4 regions of the Blautia massiliensis (ex Durand et al. 2017) genome follow, and region 4 is predicted to be linked to each of the others. Evidence: riboswitches for the same ligand, from Rfam matches in the RefSeq annotation. Region 4 holds a riboswitch; each other region holds the start of a gene.
The links. Region 4 has a riboswitch for cobalamin ahead of V9W66_RS19125 (leucine-rich repeat protein). Riboswitches for the same ligand answer to the same signal wherever they lie in the genome.

Region 1 (3,405 bases), 1.3 Mb from region 4:
CTTTGAGAAGGTTTTTCCTGAGGCTAAGGTGGTGCGCCTGGAACAGAATTACCGTTCTACCCAGAACATCCTCAATGCAGCCAATGAGGTGATCGTCAACAACACAGAGCGTAAGGAAAAACGCCTCTGGACAGAAAATGAAGAGGGAGATAAAGTACATTTCCGTCAGTTCAACAACGGATTTGAGGAAGCGGAGTATGTTGCAGGAGAGATCATCCAGGGGCGCCGCAACGGGAAATTCCAGTACAGGGACTGTGCAGTACTTTATCGGACCAATGCCCAGTCCCGTCTCTTTGAGGAGAAATTTCTCCTGGCAAATGTTCCTTATAAGATTGTTGGCGGCGTGAATTTTTATGCCCGCAAAGAGATCAAGGATCTGTTAAGCTATCTGAAGACCATTGACAATGCCAGTGATGATCTGGCTGTGCGAAGGATCTTAAATGTGCCAAAAAGAGGGATCGGACTCACCAGCATCGGCCGTGTCCAGGACTATGCGGATATGATGAACCTGAGCTTTTACGATGCGCTCCGCGTGGTGGAGGAAGTACCGTCCATTGGCAGGGCAGCAGGAAAGATCAATGATTTTGTATCCTTTATCCAGGGACTGAAAAGTAAGGCAGAGGCCTATACAGTCCGTGAAACCCTGGAAGAGGTCATTGAGCTTACCGGTTATGTGAAGGAACTGGAGGCAGAGAAAACGGAGGAGGCCCAGGCGAGGATCGAAAATATCGATGAGCTGATCTCCAAGACAGAATCCTTCCAGGAAGCCATGGAGGAGGCCGGACAGCCGGCAACACTTTCTGCATTTCTGGAGGAGATCGCACTGGTGGCAGATATCGATTCTGTTGATCCGGATCAGGATTATGTGCTGCTGATGACCCTTCACAGTGCCAAGGGACTGGAATTTCCAAATGTATTTATCGTGGGAATGGAGGACGGTGTTTTTCCGGGATATGCTTCCATCTGGTCCGGTGATCCGTCGGATATCGAGGAGGAGCGAAGGCTCTGTTATGTGGGGATCACCCGTGCCATGAAGGAGCTGACCTTAACCTGTGCAAAACAGCGGATGATCCGTGGGGAGACTCAGTATAACCGTGTGTCACGTTTTGTAAGGGAGGTTCCACGGGAGCTGGTAGATCTTGGACATACCATTCAGGAGAAAAAGCCCAGAGTAGATGATATCGTATCTCCGAAAAGCGCCTATGCCCAGATGAAAATGAATTTCCAGGCAAAAACCAGCCTTCAGAAGAAGGATTTCACCGTTACCAAGGCAGCGAAGCTGGATTACGGAGTGGGTGATACTGTGCGCCATGTGAAATTCGGAGTTGGTATCGTGAAGAATATTGCAGAAGGCGGCCGGGATTACGAGGTAACGGTAGACTTTGACAAAGTCGGCGTGAAAAAAATGTTCGCCGGTTTTGCCAAGCTGAAAAAGATCTGAGAGGGATCTCTCCGGGCAGACTATTTCTGCAAAAAACTGTAAAAATCCGGCCTCAAGGTTGTAATTGGAAAACCGGTATGTTAGAATCAGTATCAGCGTAATTGAATTGCTGTGAAGTGAACAGTATCACCGGCACATATGCTGCCGGATACTGTGAGAGGGAATCGGGTAAAAAGCCTGAGCGGTTGCGGCCACTGTATACAGAAGAAGGGATTTCACATGCCATTGCAGAAACTCATGTGAGAAGGCGAAATCCCGATGTCAGAGAGATTCTGGAGAAAATTCTGATACATCATTCATGATCGGCTAAAAGATGAATGGTGTATCAGTTTTTATTTTGCGGAGTTTTTTCTGAGTCTGTAAGTCAGGAAACCTGCTTGACAGTATGTAAGTGGGAGCTTCCGTACAAAGTGTTCCGTGCAGATTTTATGAAGCCCCATCTTTTCGGTTACCCATAGGCAACAGGAGATAAAACAGGCGAAAAGAGAGGAAATGAAATGAAAAACAAGTATGTATCCACAAGAATCATGGCAATGGTAATGGCAGCGGCAATGACCGTATCTGCAGCTCCGGCTGTTTATGCCGCAGAGAGAGCAGACTCCGAGGCCATCAAGGAAGACAACCAGCCGGCAGCAGAAGACAGTACAGAGTCTGCAGACACCGAAGATTCTTCCGCAGAGGCAACCAAGACAGAATATCCTCTGACCATCACAACCTATGATTACGATGGAAACGAAATCGAAACTACTTATGAAAAAGCACCGGAAAAAGTCCTTGCTGTATATCAGGGAAGCATTGAGACTATGCTCGCACTTGGTCTGGAAGACCACCTGGTAGCTACCGCAGGTCTTGATAATGAAGTTCCGGAAGATCTCAAAGAAGCATTCTCAAAAACAAATTATCTTGACGAATTTACCCCATCCCTTGAAACTGTAACAATGCTGGAGCCGGACATGATCTTATCCTGGAGCTCTCTTTTCTCTGATAAGAATCTGGGAAATGTAACAGACTGGATCGACAAAGGCTGCAGCACCTACTACAACACCAATACTCGTCCGGACGGCGACAGAACACTGGAAAATGAATTCACAGATATCTTAAATATCGGAAAGATCTTCGATGTACAGGACAAAGCACAGGCTATCGTTGATGATGCAAAAGCAGTGATCGACAAAACTCTTACTGCAACTGCAGATGTAAAAGACAAACCAAGCGTAATGGTATTGGAGCCTCTTGGAGATGACATCACAAACTATGGCGTAAAGAGCCTTGGCGGAGATATGGTAACACAGTTAGGCGCAACTCTTGCAAACCCGGATGCTTCCACCGTTGGAAAAGAGGATATCATCGCAGCCAACCCTGACGTGATCTTTGTGGTTTACATGCCATATGCAGGAGATGATCCGGAAACTGTTAAGAACAGCCAGCTTGCAGTGATCCAGGATGATGAGTCCCTGAAGAGCCTTGACGCAGTAAAGAACGGACGTGTTTACCCGATCATGCTCAGTGAGATGTATGCAAGTGCAACACGTACCCAGGACGGAATCGAAACTTTTGCAAAGGGATTATATCCGGACGTAAATCTTGACTGATCGGAGAAAATGCAGTGAAAGAAACAGCTTCACAGAGAAAAAAAGATAAGGTGCTCAGAACATCCATGTATGTGGCAGTTCTCATCGGACTTGCAGGATTCCTTATTTTTTCCATACTTGCAGCCATCACTTTTGGAAATGCGGATCTGTCACTGAAGGATGTATACAGCGTTATCGCTTATAAATTGTTTCATATAAAAAGTCTGTCCGCCTATGCGGAAGGTGCAGTTCATGATGTTGTGTGGCTGATCCGGCTGCCTAGAGTCCTTCTGGCTCTGGCAGTTGGAATGGCTCTTTCCGTGTGCGGCGTGGTGATGCAGGCTATCGTGCAGAACCCGCTGGCAGACCCGTATGTGCTGGGTATCTCATCTG
Region 2 (3,405 bases), 1.7 Mb from region 4:
AGCAAAGGTGTGATTAAAGCCGGAAAAACAGCTGGTACAGCAAAAGTTTCCGTAACCTTAAAGAGCGGAAAGCAAGCTTATATCACAGTAACTGTTCAGAAATCTACAGTAAAAACAACAAAGATCACAGGTGTAAAATCTGCCCTTACTCTGAAAAAAGGAGCAAAGACAACCCTGAAACCGGTACGTACACCGTTCACATCCGGTGAGAAGATTACTTACACTTCTTCCAATAAGAACGTGGCAACCGTAAGCAGCACAGGTGTGATCACAGCAAAAAAAGCAGGAACAGCAGTGATCACCGTAAAGAGCGGAAGCAAAAAAGTAACATGCAAGGTAACAGTTAAATAAAGCTGTTATCCCCTGAAAAATAAAAGCGGCATTTTTTCACAGAATGAAATGTGAAAAAATGCCGCTTTTGATCATAAATATTCAACTTTAAAATCAAATTCCTTACAATATTCATCTACTTTGGAACCTTTATAACACCGGATGGTACAGGCACGGTTGATGATCCATGGCCCGATAAAATCGGGATCGTGTCGGATCTCCAGATATTTCATACGGTTACATCCGTGGAATACCCATTTGCCGATATAATGGATATTTGTGGGAAGACAGACATAAGTAAGATTCATACACTTAAAAAATGCGCTTTCGTCCAAAAATTCCAGGGACTGGGGAAGATGAAGTTCTTCTATGGCACAAAAATAAAAAGCCTCTTTTCCGATACGTTTCAGACCTTCCGGGAAATCCACGGAACGGAGATTTTTACAGCGGTAAAAAGCACGGTCCTCGATGAGGGTAAGTGCGGAAGACAGCTGAAGGGATTCCAGGGAGGTACACTGTGAAAAAGCTTCGGAGCGGATCCGGGAAATCTGTGAATCATGGGGAAAGATCACACATCCAAGCTTTCGGTTCTCCTGAAAGGCGGCTCTCGGGATAGAAGAAAGTGCCTGAGGAAGAATGACTTTTTTCAGGGAATTACATTGAGAAAATACGTTGGATCCCATATTTTCCACCTGGGTGGGAAGCAATACTTCTTTCAGAAGAGTGCAGCCCTGAAAGGTTCTGGCGCCGATATTTTTAAGCGTGTCCGGAAAACAGACAGAGGAGATCTTGGTCTTTTTCTGAAAAGCTTCCGACGCGATATATTCAATTGGCGCAGGGATCTTTACATTTGAGGAAAGATAGTTTCTTGCATTGTTTTTGGAAATGACACGACTGGATCTGTAATAAGTACCTGACATAAAAAAGTTTCCTTTAACATAAAAAAAGACACCGCATCACAGGCAGATACGATGTCAAAAAAGAATTCTCCATTTATCATACGTGTAATAGCCGGTAGTATTTCCAAGCAGATCTCCTGACTTATGCAGTCACGTTTATCCCCTTCTCATACGATAAAGTACAATGGTTCACGGATAAACTAAGCAAATACAGTAGCACGTCTGTTGAGGATTCTCACCTTATTCCCTTTTAATCCGGTTTTCTGCAGGAAAAAACTGGAACTTGAAAACGTCTATATTTAATATTTTTGGGTGTCTGATTATTATATCACAGAAAAAGGACAGATACAATTGTTTTCCGGGTTTTCGTTTGACAGACAAGAGGAAATAAACTATAATTTCAGTATAAAATTTCATAGAAAAGAAAGACGTGCAAACAGGTGTGATTCCTGTACATGTAAGTGCGATGCCGTACAGTCGGCGGGCGGTTTTTCTTTCATGTAAGGTAGAAGCATTGGTTTGCGCATAGGAACATCTATCAGGTAACGGAATCCCCTTGGAAAAGAGGGATTATTTTCCGTTACCTTTTTTGTTGCTTTTTTTGTGCAGAGAAAAGGAGGAAGAATGGAAAGTAAGAGGAAAAAGACGCTGTTTAATGTGATCATGGTAGTACTGATCCTGGTCATTGCCGGATGCGGAGTGATGGCAGTGGGAAATCTGAAAGGATGGTTTGATAAAGGATCGGACAGCGTTCTTATGACAAAGAACGTAAAAGGTGTGGCCAATATTCAGAGAAACGGTGTGGGCTACGGCCTGGAAAAAAATGTGGCATTGAGAGCCGGAGATATTCTTGAGACGAAGAACGGAACCACAGCGGAGCTTTCAGCCGGAGAAAACAATACACTTTCACTTAACGCAAATACGAAACTTACTGCGGAATCCGTAGAAAAAAACAATTTGAAACTTACTGCGGATCAGGGAGAGGTTTTTGCGGATCTTACGGATTCTGTGGGAAAAGCAGAGATCGCTCTTGATGAAAATACGCTTACCTTTGAGACAGGAGTCTTTTCCGTAAGCGCACAGTCCGGAAGTGGCGCTGTGTATGTATTTAAGGATGAAGTGGAACTGGCCGGAGCGGACGGAAAAACCACAACCGTAACAGCCGGCGAAAGTGCTCAGATGACAAAAAGTGAGGACGGAAGCTGGAAAGTAGAAACAAGTAAGATCTCAGCAGGAGCATTAAATGAATATATGATCCAGCAGCTGCTGGGATGCGCAGATAAAGACAGTTTATGTTTTACACCGGAGGAACTTCAGAAAGTTCTGGATGACAGAGCCGCAGAGAAGAAAGCAGCTCTTGAGAAGAGTTTAAATTCTACAAACAAGATTCCGAAGACTTCAGAAAAATCGGATGATAAAAAGTCTGCAGATGGATCTGCGAAACAGAATTCCGATACAACAGACGGAAATACCGTAGACACTGCAGGCAGCGGAGAGAACACAACACAGGAATATACACCGGATGCTTCTCAGGATGAGACGGATTCTTCCGGAGAAGACACCGCAGGCAGTGATGGAGATGTATCCGATGACGGCAGTTCTGATGATGGTTCCGGTGACGGGGATTCTCAGGATACCAAGCAGTGTACCATCACGATCCTCTGCGATACCATCCTTAATAATATGGACAATCTGACAGCCGGAAAAGAAGCTTATGTGCCGGCAAACGGAGTGATCCTGGATACCAGTACCGTAGAGTTTACAGAGGGAGAAACCGTTTTTGAAGTACTTCAGAGAGTTTGTGAGTACGCCGGAATCCAGCTGGAATATTCCTGGACGCCTATGTATGACAGTTACTATATTCAGGGAATCAACAACCTGTATGAATTTGACTGTGGAGCACAGTCCGGATGGATGTATAAAGTAAACGGATGGTTCCCGAATTACGGATGTTCCAAGTACACACTGGAGGACGGAGACGACATTGTGTGGTGCTTTACCTGCAATGGTCTTGGCGCGGATGTCGGTGCGGAATATAACGGTGAGTGACAGCAAAGGGAGTAAAAGATATGCAGAGAAAAAAATTTCTGGCACTGATGCTGACGGCTGCTCTTGTGGGGCAGCCGGGAGCTCCTGTTTCAATTATGGCGGCAGAAACAGACGAAAGTTCCGATTT
Region 3 (3,405 bases), 1.8 Mb from region 4:
CATGGATCCTTCCGCGCTTTACTTCCAGGCTGACATCTTTTACTGCATGAACCATTCCGTGAGAGGTCTGAAACTCCACATGTAATCTTTTTACCTTTAGAACATCATTTTTGGGCTGTTCCATTCTGTATTCCCTCCCCCAGATAATTAAATGCCAGAACAATGATCATGATCAGTATGCCAGGATAAAACATCAGTCTTGGATAAGTCTGGATATAACTTTTACTGTCACTGAGCATGATCCCCCATTCCGGTGTCGGTGCCTGCACTCCAAGGCCGATAAAGGAAAAACCGGCAATTGACAGAATGATCGAACCGATTTCCATTGTTGCCAGTGCGATCACAGATGGCAGGATATTTCTCAATACATGCCGGAATATGATCCTTGCGTGGCCGCAGCCGCCGGCTTTTAGTGCGGTCATATAATTTTTATTTTTTTCCTGAAGTGTCAATGCCCGGGCAAGCCTTGCATATTCTGCCCAGGATACGACCGATAAGGACAGAATCAGATGAGCGCCGCTGGCTCCTACGGTTCCTGCAATGGCAAGTGCCACAATAAAGACCGGCATAGCCATAAATACATCAATGATCCTCATAATTATGGAATCGATTTTTCCACCTACATATCCGGCAAACAGTCCGATCGGCACCCCGACACATACGGTGATCAGAAGCACCGCAAAGCTATAGCTCAGTGAATACCGGCTGCCCCAGAGAAGTCTTGATAAAATACATCGTCCCAGCTGATCAGTACCTAAAGGATATGCCGCCGACGGATTCTTTAATTTTATCGAAACATTCACAAGCAGTGGATCATGCGGCGCCAGTACAGGTGCAAAAATAGCTGCCAATGCAAAAATTATGACCACCATCAATCCTATTTTTGTTTTCGGTGACTGGAATACCTGTTTCCAGTACAGATTCTGGATCATGCTTTTTTCTGTTTTCTGCTTTCTTCTGCTTCCCATTCTATGACTTCTCCTTTACTTTAACTGAATTCGCCGGTCAATCGCAGAATAGGCGATATCCACAAGAAAATTTAATACTACAATGCCCACAGCCAGAATAAAGATAAAGCATTGCAGCACCGGAGTGTCTTTTGAGATCACGGATTTCAATGCCAGATTTCCGATTCCCTGAATTGAAAAAATACTTTCTATCACAGCTGAGCCACAGAAAAAACCGATCACAATTGATACCAGACGTGTAAGCACAGGAATCAGAATATTTTTCAGACCATGACGCAAAATTACATTTACAGATGACAATCCCTTAGCTCTGCTGGCACGTATGTAATCCTGCTTCAGCACCTGTATCATATTGGTACGGATCAATCTCGTCATAATTCCAAAGAAACTGATATCCATGGCAAATGCCGCAAGAATCGGGATGCCTCCGGCATCTCCTCCGATCACGGAAATCACTTTTAGCTTTACTCCAAATATATAGAGCAGCATCAGACCGATCCAGAAAGACGGCATAGATACACTGAGGGACGACAAAATGCGAATGACTTTATCCAGAACTCTGTTTTCATAAATTGCCGACAAAATCCCGAGAGGGACTGATACGATCATCAACAATAAAAACGAAGTAACTGCCAGTTTAAATGTCTGTGGAAAATATCTTTTTAATTCTTCAAAAGCCGGTTTTCTTGTAGAATATGATTTTCCAAAATCGCCATGAAGTGCTTGCTCCAGCCATTTCCCGTATTGTACCAGCACCGGCTGATCCAGTCCTTCCTCATGCCGTACTTCTTCTATCTGCTCCGGTGACGGATGCTCGTATTTTTTCTCCGCCAGAGCTCTAGCCGCATCACCTGCCGATATAAAACTCAGCATGAAAATAATAAATGTAACCGCCAGCACTACCGGAATCATAAATATAAAACGCTTTGCAATTACTTTTCCCATTTTCATTTCTCCTCATTTTTCATCTGTTTATTCGGTTAAAATAAAAAAAGCTGATATGATCCAGCATCATATCAGCACAAAAAACAAACCTCTACCTCAGGCAGAGCTTATTCCTTCTGTATCCCATCCGAATCAGAATTCTTCTGTCAAAAAGGCAAGTCTCCTGACTCCAGTTCTTCCTACTTACCATCTTCCCGGATCTCTCCAGTGATATTTTGGTTTTCGTCCCTGTCACAGTAGCGGTGGCTGTTCTGGCATTTCACCAGATTCCTTATTAAGTACTTTGTACACCATTCTGACTATTCAATTTTCATAGTTGCAATGAATAAGTATCATAATATCATACTTTTCTTTTTATATAAATAGTTTTTTGTCAAATATAAAATATCTGAACATTTCATAGTGAAACCCGGATATTTTCTGCCTGTATTATTATAGATCCCTTAAGTAAATAACATTATGTATGAACGGTGACTTCTTTATATTTCCGTATAATGATCATATAACTTACGAATAATAAAACAGCTGCGCTGCTCCATGCACAGATCTCTGCATAGTATATCCCATCTTCGCCGATCAGTTTTGGCAGCAGCAGCGCAACACTGACACGCATTATAAATTCTGCAATGCCGCTGGCAAGCGGAATCAAAGTATTACCCAGGCCCTGGATAGCGGAACGATACACATACAGCAGATACAGCACCCACAAAAAGACAGCCATAATAAACAAATACTTATATGCTATATCCAATACCTGTCGGGTCTGATCCGGTTCACCGGATACAAACAGGGACAGTACATTACGTCCAAACAGTACCATCATGCCGGAAATGAAAGCCGAAGTGAGCACTGCCATATAAGTGCCGCTGCGCACGCCTTTTCGAATCCTCTGGTATTTCTTTGCACCAAGATTCTGGCCTACATAGGTTGTAATAGCATATCCATATGAAACGGCAGCCATCTCCAAAACCCCATACAGCTTGTTCGATGCCGTAAATCCCGCCACAAACAGAAAACCAAATCCATTGATCACATACTGTACCACAAGTCCTCCCACGGAGATGATCACATTCTGTACCGCAAGAGGAACCGCCAGTTCCAAAAGCCGCAAACTCATAGAGGGCTGCCTGTAAAAGTCCTTCTTTTCCAGGCGGATATCCGGGATTTTACGTAATACGATCAAACAGTACAAGGCTGAAAATCCCTGTGCGATAACGGTTGCCACTGCTGCTCCGGCTATACCCCAGCCAAAAACCGCCACAAATAACAGATCCAGTCCCACATTGATCACTGCTGCCACTGTCATTGCGATCAACGGAGATCTGCTGTTTCCAAGTGCCCGAAGGATCGCTGCAAATATATTATAAGCAGCTATGATCGGGATTCCTGCAAAGATCAGCCGCAAATATAGCATTGTCAGATCAATGACATTATCAGGTGTCTGTAAAAATAAAAGAACATAATAAACTGTACCTTCACTTACTGCGAGTAC
Region 4 (3,405 bases):
ACTGGAACAGATACCGGAGCCTGATGCCCCTGAATGGTAAAACCAGCAAGTAAAATACGGGGATCATAACTTGCATAAGAAGCCCCATTCATACAGCCAGCAGCAAATACAAGGAATAAAGCTGCCATCACCGCCAGAAGACTTTTATCCTTCTTCGTAAATTTGTAAATGGAAAAAGCAGTCCTGCCTTTTAATCCATATCCCCTGCTCCGCATAGAATCCGAAGTTTCTATGGCATTTTCCAAAGCCCAGGTGACCAGTATCGACAGCATGTTAAAGCCTGCACGGATACGGTTAAAAAGGCTGCCCTCTGAAACATCCCTTCCCATGGATTTCTGTCCGTTCCGGATCACTTTCAGCTGCCCCGTAAATCTGGGGACAAAGCGAAGTGCCATGGAAAGGATCAGGGAAAGGGCCGGTATCAGCCTTCCAAACAGGTAAATAAACTTGTCGCTTGTCATAACTTTATTATAACAGGAAAACCACTGGATCACTACGAACATGACCGCTCCAAGGACTACTCCATAGACTAAGGCCTCCAAAGTGATCCAGTTTCCACTGCTTTCTACATAATATAGCATCGTGACCCCATAATGATTGAAAAGTGGATTCAGAAGAGCCACGATCAAAAGACTGGGAAGGGTAAAGAGAAAGCTTTGCCTAAGTGTCCTTTTTCCTCCAAGCAGAAAGATGGAATAAGACAAAGCACCCGCATAAGAAATGCAGATAAAGACGGGATGCTGATTAAACATAGTAAATAACAGTACTACAGCAAAATAAAAAAAATTCAAAAATGGATGGCATGTGGAAAAAGCATCAATGATGGATTGATCCGCAGTCTGTCTGTTTCTTTTCTCGGTCTTATTTGTTGATAACACGTTTAAATGTACTCCCTCTTTAATCCCTGCTCTTCACAGTACAAATCCACTTTGCTTCCTTTTTTACAACATATGGTGCAATTTTTATTTACAATCCGGGAACCAATATATTCCGGATCATGATGTATCTCCAGATGTTCCAGTCGGTTGCATCCATGAAAAGCTTCCTCTCCAATGAATGTAATATTTGCCGGAATGTACACATTTTTCACTTTTTGCATCCGGGCGAGCTGTGCGGTAAATGTACGGTAATTAAACCGTAAAATACTCCATGTTGCTTTGTCATTCTGTGAACGCATATGATCTCCTTTCCAACGTTCGGCTCATACCAAACTGTATATCTTTTACAGGTTTGTATTCTTTGCCTGACGTGTTGGATATACTGGCTCAAAATGCTTTCATAAGGCGTTTTTCATTCGATACATTTCACACAGGGAAAAGCAGCTCCGGAATCGCACCGGATTTCCTTAAATCGGCTGCCATCAGCCGAACCACGCTCGATTTTTTTGTTATTCTAATTATAACGATACGCCTTATTTCTGTCAATGTTTGCCAATGTTTCTGGTCTTTTTCTCATACCAGTTTAACTATTTTTCACAATTTCTTTACTTCTTATCTTTGTATGGGTTTCCAACATCACTTCCAAGATTGCAGGTATACTTCCATTCAATCTTATCCCCATCTTTGGGCTTATAACTGGAAGCCCCATAATTCGGGAACTCTCCATTTACACTGTACATCCAGCCAGAATTTTTTCCGCAGTCAAATTCATAAAGCTGATTGATGCCTTCCACGTAATAGCTTTTATATAACGGGGTGTATTTGGAAGAGAGCTGGATGTTCTTTTCCTCGCAGATTTTTTTTAAGATGTCAAATACGGTATCGCCCGTAGTAAATTTAACTTCCATTTCCGGAAGTATCCAGCCGTCTTCCGGGACAAATTCTTTTTTGGTTTCTTTTAGATCACCGATATTGTCAAGGATCGTCTGGCAGTCTATCGAAATGGTACAGGCAGCAGGCTTTCCGGAATCCCCTTTTCCGATTCCACAGCTCGTAAGGAGACAGCTCCACAAAAGCATAAAACAGCTGATTCCTATTACCCCGATCCGTTTCCAATATATTTTTTTCAGTTGCTTCATAATTATCCTCTATCGGATGAAAAGGTACCAAAAACACTATTTGATTTTTGATACCTTTTACACCCTTACTCTGTTTACTTAACTGTAATTTTTATCTTTTTTGTAACCTTTCCAGATTTAACTGTGATGGTAACAGTTCCTTTTCTCCGGCCTTTAACTACGCCCTTCGAGCTGACTGTTGCAATCTTCTTATTTGAAGAGCTGTAGATCACTTTCTCCTGGGAAGTGATCGGGCTGACCACCGGTTTTAAAGTAACACTCTTTCCTTTCTTGATGGTCAGTTTTGTCTTGAGACCGCTGATCTTCGTAGTCTTTACCTTTGCAGTCTGGACTTTTACTTTCAGAGTCGCTTTCTTTCCGCTCTTTAAGGTAACGGTGATCTTTGCCGTTCCTGTTTTGGTTCCGGCCTTGATCTTTCCGTTCTTATCAACGGTCACGATCTTTTTGTTGCTGGAAGCCCAGGACTTTATGGAATCCCCGTATGCCATGGAAACCTTCACCTTTGTGGTGGCCTGTTTCCGCTGCAGGGTAATGGAGGATACGTTCAGTTTTATAGTTGCCTTTAATTTGCTTCCATAATTCCGTGTCTGTTTTTTACCGCAGAGGGAACAGGTTCCTTCCTGCTTCGCCGGACGGAATACCGTAGCTTTTGCCGTAGTTTTCCAGGTGTATTTATGCGTATGTGCAATTACAGGAATCGTTTCCGTCTTTTCGTATCCGCAGACCTGGCAGGTATATCTCATCAGTCCGGTTGTCTTATAAGTAGCAGCCTTGATCTGCTTTCCTTTTCCATAGGAATGCTTCTGGTAACCACCCTTTTTCGTGTTATCCGTGATGTCACATTTTCCATACATGGCAACACACTCATGCCAGTGGGCATCCTTATCAAAATTCCATTTGCTGTCCCATACATGGTCATGTTCCAGGGTATAATCATCGGTATAATGGAATACGATCTCATCCCCGTCTTCCAGGTACTGCTCTTTTACTCCAAGATCTGGGTGGATTCCATTTAAAGTATACATCCAGCCGGAGTTCTGTCCGTTGGAAAATTCTGCAAGTTCCTGGCCATCCTTCGTGATTCCGGCAATGTAGGTCTCATCCCTTAATGTGCGGCAGCTCATTCCATTCTGGGACAGCACTTCTTTTAAGAGTTCCAGGACATTGGCATTTCCATCGATCGTATAATCTTTTGCTGCGATCCAGGTCTCCAGATTTCCTTTCCGCAGGGTGTGTTCCTGATTCTCCTTTGTACTGCCATGAACAGAGTCTCCGAGAAGCGTAAAGCTTACCGTGATCGTACCGGCATCTTTTTTCAATACCCTGACGGTCAGTTCCACGAATGCTTCCTTATAGGAAATCTTCAGTTTCTGTTCCCCACGTTTATC

Region 1: linked by a shared signal. The riboswitch ahead of V9W66_RS12790 (ABC transporter substrate-binding protein) and the one ahead of V9W66_RS19125 (leucine-rich repeat protein) in region 4 are both predicted to bind cobalamin.
Region 2: linked by a shared signal. The riboswitch ahead of V9W66_RS11090 (leucine-rich repeat domain-containing protein) and the one ahead of V9W66_RS19125 (leucine-rich repeat protein) in region 4 are both predicted to bind cobalamin.
Region 3: linked by a shared signal. The riboswitch ahead of V9W66_RS08555 (ABC transporter permease) and the one ahead of V9W66_RS19125 (leucine-rich repeat protein) in region 4 are both predicted to bind cobalamin.

What each region holds. Positions count from the first base shown of each region.
Region 1 covers NZ_CP146725.1:2,710,469-2,713,873, forward strand. Annotated here, with positions in the region: gene pcrA (DNA helicase PcrA) at 1-1,441, shown strand, start outside; cobalamin riboswitch at 1,543-1,832, shown strand; gene V9W66_RS12790 (ABC transporter substrate-binding protein) at 1,939-3,033, shown strand; gene V9W66_RS12795 (FecCD family ABC transporter permease) at 3,048-3,405, shown strand, end outside.
Region 2 covers NZ_CP146725.1:2,311,970-2,315,374, forward strand. Annotated here, with positions in the region: gene V9W66_RS11085 (DUF4430 domain-containing protein) at 1-351, shown strand, start outside; gene V9W66_RS11090 (leucine-rich repeat domain-containing protein) at 423-1,250, opposite strand; cobalamin riboswitch at 1,340-1,531, opposite strand; gene V9W66_RS11095 (DUF4430 domain-containing protein) at 1,854-3,278, shown strand; gene V9W66_RS11100 (prenyltransferase/squalene oxidase repeat-containing protein) at 3,299-3,405, shown strand, end outside.
Region 3 covers NZ_CP146725.1:1,793,825-1,797,229, forward strand. Annotated here, with positions in the region: gene V9W66_RS08545 (ABC transporter ATP-binding protein) at 1-124, opposite strand, end outside; gene nikC (nickel transporter permease) at 105-968, opposite strand; gene V9W66_RS08555 (ABC transporter permease) at 984-1,913, opposite strand; cobalamin riboswitch at 2,050-2,223, opposite strand; gene V9W66_RS08560 (MATE family efflux transporter) at 2,371-3,405, opposite strand, start outside.
Region 4 covers NZ_CP146725.1:4,048,849-4,052,253, reverse strand. Annotated here, with positions in the region: gene V9W66_RS19130 (energy-coupling factor transporter transmembrane component T) at 1-581, opposite strand, end outside; gene V9W66_RS19125 (leucine-rich repeat protein) at 881-1,177, opposite strand; cobalamin riboswitch at 1,234-1,389, opposite strand; gene V9W66_RS19120 (DUF4430 domain-containing protein) at 1,484-2,017, opposite strand; gene V9W66_RS19115 (Ig-like domain-containing protein) at 2,092-3,405, opposite strand, start outside.